4 regions of the Endozoicomonas gorgoniicola genome follow, and region 2 is predicted to be linked to each of the others. Evidence: predicted binding sites of a transcription regulator. Region 2 holds the regulator's gene; each other region holds the start of a gene.
The links. Region 2 encodes PhoB, which activates phosphate uptake and scavenging genes when phosphate is short. Its sites were predicted from a motif close to TGTCATANNNNTGTCANA; they were not measured.

Region 1 (3,166 bases), 450 kb from region 2:
AAGGCCAGACCATCCGGGCTGGCAAATTCATTACGAGCCGTCAAACCAGACCGATTGGTGACACTGTCACCACTGGCTGGCGAGCCAAAGACAAAGAAATCCCAGGTAAACTCCGTCGCCACAGCACCTTCCTGCCAGCGAATGATATGACCAAATTTATTGTTTGTTCTTGGGTTAGGGGTATTAGCGTCTGTGCGATTGGTGTTATTGGTCAGTGTCACATAAACCAGGCCGGTAGCGGGGTCTACCGCAGTCCACTCCGGGCGATCCATTGGCGTTGCTCCAACTGCATCACCTGCCCATGGACAATTCAGAATAATCTCCGCCTGCGAACCTACCACTTCTTTCAGGGTCTGCCCCGATGTCGTTACCGTACTCTCCAGCAAAGGAATCCAGGAACCTTTACCCTCTTCATTAAACCGGGCAACGAACAGAATGCCATCATCCATATATTCTGACCCAACACGAAGTCGGTCAGTCCGGCTGGCATCCGCAGGATCCCACAACTTAGTCGACACATATTTGTAGATATACTCAAAGCGCCCATCATGCCCTGTGTAAAAAACCACAGGTTTGCCTTTTTCCAGCTTGCCAAAAGTGACATCCTCATGACGGAAGCGCCCCAGGGCTGTGCGTTTAACCGGGCGGGAGGCAGGGTTATAAGGATCGATTTCGACAATATAACCATGCCCATTGGCTTCGTTGCGGAAGTCTTCCGTGGCATTGGCTCCTGAAGGCGTGACATCAAACCGGGCAAACTCGTCGTATAAACCATTATCTGCGGTTTCCCAGCCATAACGGGTAGCGGATGTCGGAATACCCATTCTTGCCTGACCGGTGTCCTGTGTGCCTTTATTCACAAAAACATAAGGCCAGTTCTCTTCACAGGTCAGGTAGGTGCCCCAGGGCGTATAACCATTACCGCAGTTGTTGTTGGTACCCCTGGCAATATTTTCAACGCCGCGACCTGTCGTGTATTTAGTAACCAGCAAACCACTGCCTGCAATAGGGCCTGTCACATCCATTTCGGTCGCAGAAGTGATACGACGATTATAAGAGCTGTCGGTCACTACATCCCAGACCCCATCGACCAGCCTGATATGCACCACAGAAATACCATGGGCATTGATTTCCTTACGAACTTCTTCTGTCGAACGCTTACCAGCGACCTCGGTAGCACCATTCGGATGCAACGCACTCTGGTCAATGTACTCATGGTTAATACACAACAGACCTTCCGTATCGCTGCCGTTCAGAGGAAAAAAGTGCATGCCATCGTGATGCATTCCCACCGCATTCAGCTGATCCTGTGACGTATTGCTTCCGTCGTTTTTCCACGGGTTAGCCTGACTGTTTAGTGGTGTTCCCCAGGGAGCCAGAACCTGTGCGCTGTATCCGGCAGCTACAGCCACTGCGTCCAGTTTGGCACCGGGGATAGAATCAAAGCCCAGCTTTAATTCAGCCGGGGGTGTCACATCATCGTCATCAGAAGAATTCAGTTTACAGCCAGCGAGTCCCATACCTGATAAAAAACCCATCGCCGCAAGGCCGAATCCGCCCTGTAAAATACCACGCCGGCTCAGCTCGGCATCCAATACAGACGACATTGGTTTATTTTGGCTGGTGTTATAAATCGTTGGATCAGAAATCTCTTTGCTCATGGTTTCCCACCTTTGTTATTTCTATAAGTAGAGAAATCTACGTTGTTATTGTCTGCTTCAGAGTTATCGTGACGGGAATTATTAAACGACAGCTATGTGTCAGATGGGTGACTAACACATGAAAGAAATATTTCATGTGCATCTTTTTCTCTACAAGCAAAAAAAATGCCCGCAGAAACCTGCGGGCATTTTTCATCAAGTATTATTGACTCTGAAATTACTCAGCCTCAATGAATACCTTGATAGCAGCAGCAACGTCAGTGTGCAGCTGGATAGCCACGTCGTATTCGCCAGTTGCGCGAATAGGACCTTCTGGCATACGGATTTCGCTCTTGGCAACAGCAACACCAGCAGAGGTGATGGCTTCAGCCAGGTCGCGAGGACCGATAGAACCGAACAGTTTACCTTCGTCGCCTGCTTTAGCAGTCAGGGTCAGTTCGATTTCTGCCATTTCAGCAGCGCGCTTCTCAGCACCAGCCAGCTTCTCGGAAGCTGCTTTTTCCAGTTCAGTACGACGAGCTTTGAAAGCAGCTACGTTGTCTTTAGTTGCTGGAACAGCCTTGCTGAATGGAATCAGGAAGTTACGACCGTAACCAGACTTAACGGTTACCTTGTCGCCCAGGTCGCCCAGATTGGCGATTTTCTCAAGCAGGATAACGTCCATCGCTAACCTCTTACCTTTATTTTGGCCCGTTCTGTGCGCTTCGGTTTGCCGCCCTTCGACGGAAATCAAACACGCTATCAAAACAAGCGGTCAAAACAATAACCGGGTATGCCAGTTGCGTGACTAAAATCAGCAACACATACATGCCTACCAGCCAGAAGCTTCCCAGCTGTTTCAGGTTTACCAGCCCGTGTACGAGGGCAATACCTGCAATAAACAGTGGCAGCGAAGCTATTGGAATCAACGCTGTCAGCACAGGTGACAGGGCTGATCCACCCAGAGTCAGGGCCAGCAATGCAATGCTGGCAACAGGTGGTAGTATCACCCGGCGGAATTCTTCACCGAATCCGCCCGGGTTGTATAACGTCGACTGCCAGGCTCGCGCCAGAACCAGCGACAACACACTGCTGGCCAGGGTAAACCAGGCAAGCATACCTACCACGCCGTACTCAACTAACGGTTTCAGCTGAGTTCCTATGTCGACCGTGCTCTCTGCACCCTGCCCCGGCAGAATCTTCATAAGAAGACCCATCACTGCCTCGGTGAGCAGAGCGATTTGCTGCGGTGCCAGCTGGAACAGTGAAAGAGCCATTGCTCCCCCAATCGGAACCAGCGCCAGGAGAGTCTTCGGCCAGGAAACCGTCTGGCGTAATGTACAGGCCAGTAGCGTAGTCGCCAGCAGACCTGTTATCACGTTGAACTGACCAGCCGCTGCCCAGCCTATTGCCGGAAGCAGAGCCCACATCAGCAGTTTCAGACCATGGTTAATACCGCGTCGCAGTATCACCAGGGCAATAACGGCTGAACTGAGCCAGAACAACATTGGGATGCTGGCAAACAA
Region 2 (3,166 bases):
TAAAGCCATTTCGGTTTGTGAAGTTTTTTTACCGGAATATAATCCAGAGCTTATGTAAGAGTACTTATAGAAAGTCTAACCTGTTAGACTGAAACCCAAGCCAGTTGCAAAAATGACAATCATCATGACGTACCTTAAAAAACTGGCGGGGGACTTTTCCAACCTTCAATCTTTTTCTGCCCGCTACCCCCGCATAAAGGATTTTGTCCAGCTGTGTCGGCTGGATCGCCCTATTGGCATCTACCTCTTGTTATGGCCCACCCTTTGGGCATTGTGGATGGCAGCAGAAGGTCTGCCAAGCCTGAAAAACCTGTTAATTTTTATTGCCGGAGTGGTTCTGATGCGCAGTGCCGGCTGTGTCATCAACGATTATGCTGACCGCCACTATGACGGCAGTGTAAAAAGAACCTGCAACCGCCCTCTGGTAACGGGAAAAATCAATGAAAAAGAGGCTCTGCTCTTTTTCTCGCTCCTGGTCGCCCTGTCTTTTGTTTTGGTTCTTCTTACGAACCTTTTGACGATCATGCTCTCTCTGGGTGGGCTTGCACTTGCGGCTGTTTATCCATTTGCCAAACGTTTTACTCATTTGCCCCAGGTGGTTCTGGGAGCCGCTTTTGGCTGGGCTATCCCCATGGCCTACGCAGCGGAAAGTGGAACGATAAGCCAGATTGGTTGGTTATTGTTTCTTGGCAACGTGTTCTGGACAGTAGGTTACGATACTCAGTACGCCATGGTGGATCGTGATGATGATGTGAAAATTGGTATTAAGTCGACCGCTATTTTGTTTGGTGATCTGGACAACATCATTATCGGCATCCTTCAATGCCTGGCTCTTGGTACATTAGTAATGGTCGGTATTCAGGCAGGTCTTGGCCTGAGTTTTTATTGTTCTCTGGTAGTTGCAGCAGGGATGTTTGTTCATCAGCAGCTACGGACGCGAAATCGGGAAAGAATGGACTGCTTTAAAGCGTTTCTTAGTAACCATTGGGTAGGAGCCGTCATTTTCTTGGGCATTGCTTTTGGTTATGTTTAAGCCTTTTTTAGTTTCCATAAGATAGAGGTGTCATCTGTTTGTAACATTTGAACTGTGTAATGGCGCAAATGGGATTTTATCTGGCAAAACAGGCTGCCAGGTTCTGTAACAGATGAGACAGGAAAGGTGAACAGGCATGTCAGGAAGAACAATTCTCATCGTCGACGACGAAGAACCCATCAGGGAGATGGTCTCAGTCGCTCTGGAAATGGCGGGTTATAACTGTCTGGAGGCGGCTGACGCCAAACAGGCACACGCTCAGGTTATCGATCACAAGCCAGACCTTATTTTGCTGGACTGGATGTTGCCCGATATCTCCGGCATTGAATTTGCGCGTCGTTTAAAACGCAATGAGCTGACTTCTGAGATACCCATTGTCATGCTGACCGCAAAAGGCGAGGAAGACCATAAGATTCAGGGGCTGGAAACGGGTGCAGACGATTACATCGTCAAACCCTTCTCGCCACGGGAGCTGGCAGCACGCCTGAAAGCGGTACTGCGCCGTGCCGGTGGGCAGGACGCCCAGAGCCCGATTATTATTAAAGGCCTTGAGCTTGACCCTGTAAGCCATCGCGTCAGCATCAACGGCAACCCGGCAGAAATGGGTCCCACGGAATACCGTTTATTGCAGTTCTTTCTGACGCACCAGGAACGGGCTTACACGCGCGGGCAGTTGCTGGACCAGGTCTGGGGAGGCAATGTGTACGTGGAAGAACGAACCGTCGACGTACATATTCGTCGGCTGCGCAAGGCGCTGGGGTCAGACTATGAAGGCTTTGTTCAGACGGTTCGCGGTACGGGTTACCGATTCTCGGTAAAGGTTTAAGACAGTTTATTAAAATTCGAAAATAGAGCCGGAATGACCAGTATTACCAAATCTTACGTCCTGAGCCGAATGCTGTTACTTTCCGGTGTCGGCTTCTGCCTTGGCTGGCTTCTGGGCAATGCCTTTCTTGGGCTCTCCATCGTACTGATGACTTATTGCCTCTGGAGTGTTAAAGAACTGTTCCGGTTGCTGGACTGGCTCCATGCAGCCAAAGACCGCAACGAAGAACCGCCTGAAAGCAAAGGCTTATGGGGTGAGATATTCGACGGAATCTATCGCCTTCAGAAACACCATGGACGCGCCCGCCGTCGCCTTTCTACGGTTATAGACCGAATCCAGTCTTCCACTACCGCATTAAAAGATGCAGTCATTATGGTGGACCGCCATAACAACCTTGAATGGTGGAACCTTGCTGCGGAAGAGTTGTTAGGCTTCAAGACGCCCGACGACAAGGGACAACCCATCACGAATTTGCTGCGTGATCCACGTTTTGTGGATTATTTTGAGCAGGGGCGTTATCAAAAACCACTGTTGATTCCCTCACCACTCAATGATGAGTACCAGATTGAAGTCAATGTTACTGTGTATGGTCGTGGCAACCGCATGATCATTGTCCGCGATGTCACTCGCCTTATGCAGCTGGAAATCATGCGTAAGGACTTTGTGGCAAACGTTTCCCATGAACTCAGAACGCCACTAACGGTGATCTCAGGCTATCTGGAAACGTTGATTGACGGTGTACACGATCATGATCTTCCACCAATATGGAGCAAGGCCATGAACCGTATGCAGGAACAGTCACTGCGTATGCAGGGGTTGGTGCAGGATCTGTTAACGCTGTCCAAACTGGAAGCCGCTGAAATTGATGAGAACAGCGCTGTCAGCCTGCGACCGATGCTGCACGCCATTGTTGAAGATGGCAAGGCATTAAGTGGGGAAAGTCAGCATAAGATTTATCTGGAATGCCCGGAAGATGCCGAGCTGGGGGGGTGCGCCCACGAGCTGCGCAGTGCGTTCTCGAACCTGGTGTTCAATGCGGTTCGCTATACCCCGGCAGGTGGCAAGATTCATGTACGCTGGTGGCAGGATGAAGATCGTGGCCATTTAATGGTGGAAGATAACGGTATTGGTATTGATCCTATCCATATTCCCCGATTAACCGAGCGTTTTTACCGGGTCGATAAGAGTCGTAGTCATGCAACCGGCGGAACCGGCCTGGGGCTGGCCATTGTAAAACACATTATGCTGCGTCACGGCGGGCGGATCAGTATCAGCAGTCATCCGGGCAAGGGCAGCAAGTTTGTCTG
Region 3 (3,166 bases), 720 kb from region 2:
CAGGGCATTACGCTGGTCGTAGGGAATACCCAGTTCCGATGTCAGCCAGGTACGCATATCGCCATCAAAGAAAGTGACTTCCAGCACGCCATTCATTGAGAAGGCAACAGCGCCACTGAACAGGACGACAGGTATCAACAAAGCAGCCTGCCAGCCTTCCGGAATGGTATGACGGATTCTGCCCGGTAATGAATCCCAGATAAAAGCAAACAGAAGAATACCCACCGGCACAAACAGCAGCAGGGCAAAAATACCCGGCAAATTATTCTCAATCAGTGGTGCCAGCCACAAACCCGCCAGAAAACCAAGGATAACGGTAGGCAACGCCTCCATCAGTTCGATCATAGGCTTCACCTTTCGGCGCATACCCGGAGCCATAAAGTAAGCGGTATAAATGGCACCCGCAATCGCCAGAGGTGTGGCCAGCAACATGGCATAAAAGGCTGCTTTCAGGGTACCGAAAGAGAGGGGGGTCAGACTGAGCTTCGGCTCAAAGTCGTTGTTTGAAGCTGAGGATTGCCAGATGTATTCAGGTTGTTCATAGCCTTCATACCAGACCTTTTGCCATAAAGCAGAAAACGATACTTCAGGGTGTTCATTCTCAACCCTGAAGAATTCAACGCCTTCCTGCCCATCCACCAGCAGGTAGTTGCTTCTTGGCGAAATGGCCATTTGGTTAATGGAACCATCGGACAACTGTTGTTTTATAAGAGACCGGCCGGAAGTCGTATAAAATACACCAACATTGCCTTCTTCATCAGCCGCCAGAAAGCCTTTACGACGATGTTCAGGTTTTATCGAGGTAATCGGGCTGTCCAGCAGTTTGAAGTCACGAACCCGCTGCAAAGACCATTCATTCTGGTCATCACGAACCATAAACCACTGACTGATTAAACCACTATCATCGCCTGCAAGGAGCGAAACCCCGCCCAGAAGAAACTCAATTTCAGTGATACTGGCATCCCCAACTGTCAGGTCAGTAATCGAATGCAGATACAGCTGACTCAGGTTCGCAACGTTGATAATTGCCATTTCATCGCCAGCCATTCTTACAAACAGCCAGCGCTGGTCTGGATCGATTTTTAACTGCTCAGGGGTGCCGGGAATGGCTGGCAGCGTGACGGCCTGTTGTTCCAGAGTCACTTCTTCTGTCAGAAAGTTTTCTTCCTTGCTGAACGCTGTTGAAACCATCCTGTCACTGCTGACCGCAGCGATAAACAACTGCCTGTCGTTATCAGCCAGGGTAATGTCACTGAGGCTATTGTCTGATAGCGTCAGAAGCTGTTTGCCGTATGGGTACTCAACAACAGGCGTAATAACCCGCTGGTCATCAGGCCAGCTGATTTTATGCCCAATCTTGAAAACTATTGCCTGACCATTGCTTAATCCAGCCGCCATCAGGCTGGAATTCGCAGGGTCACTGGCCAGGGTTGTTACTTCTGTACCGGCAGGCAGAGGCAGATAAAAGCGCGAATTATTGTCGCCAGTTCGGGCTGAGCGAAAATCAAGCTCACCAGTACGGTTGATGCTCAGGGCTATCTCACCCTGTTCTTCCATGCTCAGATAGAGCGGAGGGTTGTCCTGATCAATACTCTGGGTCCATGTGCTTTGCGGGATAACCGACGCTCCCCTGAATAGTGGCGCTACTTCGTACACAAGGTAGAAAAATATAAGGGTTATGGCGGCAATAACCCCAAGCCCACCTACAGCAACAGCCCACCGGGCGATATTGTCTTTTAAAAAGCGCAAAGAGCGCTTTCTTCTCAGGGCCGGGGTGTTGAAATCGACACCAGGGCTGCTTTCTATCGTTTTTTGGTACATGGCTCTGGTCGCACGAATTAATGAGCGTAAGATAAAACGAACATGTGACAAAAATGTTACAACAGGAAAAAAAGTGAACTATCGTGTTGCCAGTTGTCAAAACATTCTGAATTCGCCCAAACTTTAATCGGTGCAAATATTACGTTTGCACCGAATTGGAAAAATCAGTATTTTAAGTAACTCGCGCTAAGGGCGCAGTACATTAATCGAGTCCTTTCATGTTAATAAAAGCCATGCTAATACAACAATTAAGCTCACAAAGTGGGCAATATTATCAGGAATATCTTACCTCCCTGCACTCCCACCGACATCATCACTCTCACCATTGATTCCCTCCGGGAACCCTTTCGTTATAACATTCTTTAGTCTGATCTTTTCTGTTTTGATACGGCTAAAACATTCAACGCCACAAAATTAGTCCATATTGGATAGTGGTTAAGTAAAAGCTGACTGCAATAAATAATATAAACAAACATTCAGTTAGCTGGAAATAACAATCAGGAAATTCAATGAACGCAGTAATTCTGGCCGTTACAGTGATGCTTGCGCTGAGTTTAATGCGCGTAAACGTTGTATTGGCACTGTTTCTGGGAGCCCTCACGGGTGGTCTGTCCGGTGGACTGGATATCCACGAAACCATAGCCGCTTTTTCTGAAGGTCTTGGCGGCGGTGCAGGCATTGCCCTGAGCTACGCCATGCTGGGTGCTTTTGCCGTTGCCATTTCACGCTCTGGCGTGCCTGAGTGGATGGCAGGCAAGATTATCAAAAAAGTGAAAAGTAATGCCAGGACAAATGGCAGAAATTCACTGAAGTATGGCGTGTTTGTCATGGTTCTTCTGATGGCATTTTCCTCTCAGAACCTTGTGCCTGTCCACATTGCCTTTATTCCAGTACTGATTCCACCGTTGCTGTCTGCCTTTAGTGCCATGAACATCGACCGTCGTCAGATTGCCTGCCTCCTGACGTTTGGTTTGACAGCCACTTACATGCTCGTACCTGTTGGCTTCGGTAATATCTACCTGATGCAGATTCTGGGTGGCAATCTGCAGAAAAACGGTCTGGATATCGACCTGAGCCTGATGCCTTCTGCCATGATGATACCAGTGAGTGGTATGTTCCTGGGCCTGCTGTTTGCGCTATTTGTCACCTATCGCAAACCTCGCTCCTACCACGTTGAAAAAAGCCAGCTGGCCCAGAACGAAGAAGTGACCCTGAACACAGCAAGTGTCGTTTCTGTCGTACTGGCCGTTGCTTCAGCACTGGGTATTCAACTCAGTACAGGCTCCATGGCTCTGGGTGCCGCTACCGGTTTCATCATTATGATTCTGGGTCGGGTCGTGTGCTG
Region 4 (3,166 bases), 4.2 Mb from region 2:
TCTGGGAAAAGGCGCTGCAGCCCTTGTCAATCTTTTCCCTGGTACTGGTGGGAATATCGTTTGTCTTTGGCCCACTGCGTTCTGTGAGTATGGGGTTAAGAATTTTTTCCGGAGTGGTGACCGGAGTCGTTTTCATGATTGTTCAAAGTCTGCTGGGACCTTCAAGCCTGGTATTTGGTTTTCCGCCCATCCTGTCAGTACTGTTTCCAATCAGTATCTGTATTCTGATCGGTGCCTTGCTTCTCAGGAAAGCAGCCTGACAGAACTGAACCCGGCGGTATCTCCAGATACCGCTGTCAGCAGGCATAGCTCGATATAACCGCAGCTCGTTCAGTTTTATTTTCCTGCACAGACACGCTGACCTTGCACTGGCTCAGAAATGATAACCCCTTTGATGACGGTGTTGTTTTCCAGATGGTTGTCTGTTTCGGGTTTGTTCAACGGGAATGGGTACAGGTTGTAAGGCTTTTTGCATATCCTGTGGAATGGGAAACAGCATTGCCGCCAGGGTGGCTCTGACTGAACGAATGGCTTTTTGCAGCGAAGTGATCATGGCCTGTTCCTGAAAGTTGAGGCATTCACTGAATGCCTGGTCATTGTTTCAGCGCTAAACGGTCATGCGCTTCGTTGATTGTAATCTATATAAGTAGGAATACTAATATGTATTTCGGCTTTTATCTTTTTGTTTTGTAATTATTAGTAATAAAACGCTGATTCGATGTTTCACAGGGTCGTTTTCTCTTTCTGAACAGGGACATAGTATGTACCTGATCGCGAAGCATAATCCTGCCAGCTTTTTTTATTCTTGTCCCAGAGTACCCAGATCACACCAATACACCCTGCCAGCACTGACGGTATGGCCACAATAAAACGCACAAGCGCCTGCTTTGCGGATAGTTTATTGCCGTTTTCATTAAGGATGTGCAAACGCCAGGCCTGCATGCCTAATGTCTGGCCTTTACGGGTCCAGAAATAACCGAAAAAGCTGAAAACAGTCACAAACAGGGCTGCATAGAAGGCAGGGCTGTCCAGTGATTCGCCGTTGTCGGTCATCTGTTTAAGCTGGTCTGCGCCATAGATTTTCATCAGGATGCCAAGGTTGAGAAAACCAACCAGAAAACACAGTGATATGACCAGAAAAGTGTCATATAACATCGCTGCCAGCCTTCGCCACAGCGGGGCAGGCTTCATGGTGATCTTTTGTTTTTGCATGCGTACTCCTGTATTCAACACGCACTATTTATAGTCAGCCATTTATAGTCAGCCATTTATGTCAGTCACTCATAGTCGCCAGTTGCATTGTGAATCAGGTTGAGGGTTTTGAACAGATATTCAAATCAATTCTCGGTTTAAAAAACGATTTGACGGCAGAAAAAAGGCGGCGCTCCGCTTTTTCTACCTGCCTCAGACAAGAGGTTGATGACAACAGAATCAGAGGATACCAAGGCTGAGCCGAATTTATCCGGGGCGGAACGGGTTGGTAAACAGGTACTGACGTTTATAAGCATAAGGATATCGCTACATCAATATGTAAAATTCCACACTTGCAGCAATTTCTTATATCCCTAAAGTACGGTTTTTAAACTGATTACATTGTAATTAAATCGTCAAACCTGACCTCTGCAATGTGAAAGTACCCTCAGGGCCAACTCAGGTCGATCCTGACGGGAGACGTTAACGTGGGAAATCCGGGATTTCTATGCAAGCAACGACTGCTTATGTCGAGAACAAAGCTGTAACGACTTCTTTCCTGCCCTGGGTGGCGGTACTGCTGCTGGTATACACCCTGCTTGTGGCTGTGGGCCTGATTGGCGATGGCTTCAAGTGGGCTGCCGGTGGCGCAGACGGTGCGGCTGCACTGTTTGAATTTGCAACCAATCCGTTTATGGGACTGATTGTTGGGACCATGGCAACCGCTATGGTGCAGTCTTCCAGCACCGTGACCTCTATTACCGTGGGTCTGGTGGCTGCCGGCCTGCCGGTCAGCACCGCTATACCGATGATTATGGGTATCAATATTGGTACCACCGTGACCTCGACTCTGGTGAGTCTGGGCAGTATGGGCAAGCGGAATGAGTTCCGTCGCTCCTTCTCAGCGGCCACAGCACACGGTTTCTTTAACCTGTTTGCTGTTTTCATCTTCCTGCCGCTGGAACTGGCTACCGGTTTTCTGCAGAAATCTTCAGCCTGGCTGGCGAGCATATTCTACGGTAGTACCGGCACGAACCTGGGTGGCTTCGACTTTATCAAGCCATTGATTAAACCGGTAACCAAATCTATTGCCTCTGTTACTGAAAGTGCTCTGCCGGGCATGACCGGCGGCGTTGTACTGGCCCTGATTGGTCTGGCGCTGACGTTTATGTCCATTAGCCTGCTGGGTAAAATTCTCAAGCAGCAGATGGTGGGGCGTGCCAAAGACCTGATGCATAAAGCCATTGGTAGTGGTTCTGCTGGCAGTATTGCTTCCGGCGGTCTGATTACTTTCCTGGTTCAGTCTTCTTCAACCACCACCAGTCTGGTGATTCCTCTGGTGGGTAGTGGTGTGTTCCGGTTGAAGGATATCTATCCGTTCACCCTGGGCGCAAACATTGGAACCTGCATTACTGCCCTGCTGGCTGCGTTTTCCCTGAGTGGTTCTATGGCAGAGGCGGGTCTGCAAATTGCGCTGGTTCATCTGTTGTTTAATGTTGCCGGTGTATGTCTGATTTATGGTGTGCCAACGCTCCGTGGTATCCCTTATCACGCTGCCCGTCGCTTTGCACAAATCGCCAGCCGTCGTAAATCCGTGGTCTTTGGTTATGTATTTGGTGTTTTCTTTATCGTTCCAGGCTTGTTGATTCTGCTGACTAGCTAATTGACGATTTTCCATCTTATTAAGCAGGCAGGGTTTCCTGCCTGCGTTGTCTAAAAACGTCACAAGACGTTGGGAATACCCCATGAGTGATCTGAAACAGTACAAAAAGCAGAGAAAAAAGCTGAAGCAGGAAATCAAGGCGACAGAAGCGCACCTGGTACGCCTGAAGAAAGAGTTACGGGCTCTGAGAGAAGGTCAGCAGCATCAGGTGATTGAAGAAGAGCTGGATCAATTGATGGAGAAACCATCACTGTTTAAAAACCTGATGAAGCTTTTTGGTAAACAGCCCTGAGCGGAAACAGCCCTGAGCGG

Region 1: a site for PhoB is predicted at 1,746-1,763, ahead of NX722_RS21370 (PhoX family protein). Genes of this name have one in related genera too.
Region 3: a site for PhoB is predicted at 1,865-1,882, ahead of NX722_RS20300 (ABC transporter permease subunit). Genes of this name have one in related genera too.
Region 4: a site for PhoB is predicted at 1,595-1,612, ahead of NX722_RS04685 (Na/Pi symporter). Genes of this name have one in related genera too.

Annotation. Positions count from the first base shown of each region.
Region 1 is NZ_JAPFCC010000001.1:4,766,554-4,769,719, reverse strand. Features, by position in the region: gene NX722_RS21370 (PhoX family protein) at 1-1,661, opposite strand, end outside; gene rplI (50S ribosomal protein L9) at 1,879-2,325, opposite strand; gene NX722_RS21360 (YybS family protein) at 2,342-3,166, opposite strand, start outside.
Region 2 is NZ_JAPFCC010000001.1:5,213,388-5,216,553, reverse strand. Features, by position in the region: gene NX722_RS23365 (chorismate--pyruvate lyase family protein) at 1-58, shown strand, start outside; gene ubiA (4-hydroxybenzoate octaprenyltransferase) at 125-1,033, shown strand; gene phoB (phosphate regulon transcriptional regulator PhoB) at 1,170-1,859, shown strand; gene phoR (phosphate regulon sensor histidine kinase PhoR) at 1,893-3,166, shown strand, end outside.
Region 3 is NZ_JAPFCC010000001.1:4,493,916-4,497,081, reverse strand. Features, by position in the region: gene NX722_RS20300 (ABC transporter permease subunit) at 1-1,821, opposite strand, end outside; gene NX722_RS20295 (Na+/H+ antiporter family protein) at 2,331-3,166, shown strand, end outside.
Region 4 is NZ_JAPFCC010000001.1:1,017,604-1,020,769, forward strand. Features, by position in the region: gene lptG (LPS export ABC transporter permease LptG) at 1-260, shown strand, start outside; gene NX722_RS04675 (hypothetical protein) at 374-553, opposite strand; gene NX722_RS04680 (RDD family protein) at 724-1,212, opposite strand; gene NX722_RS04685 (Na/Pi symporter) at 1,700-2,854, shown strand; gene NX722_RS04690 (hypothetical protein) at 2,937-3,146, shown strand.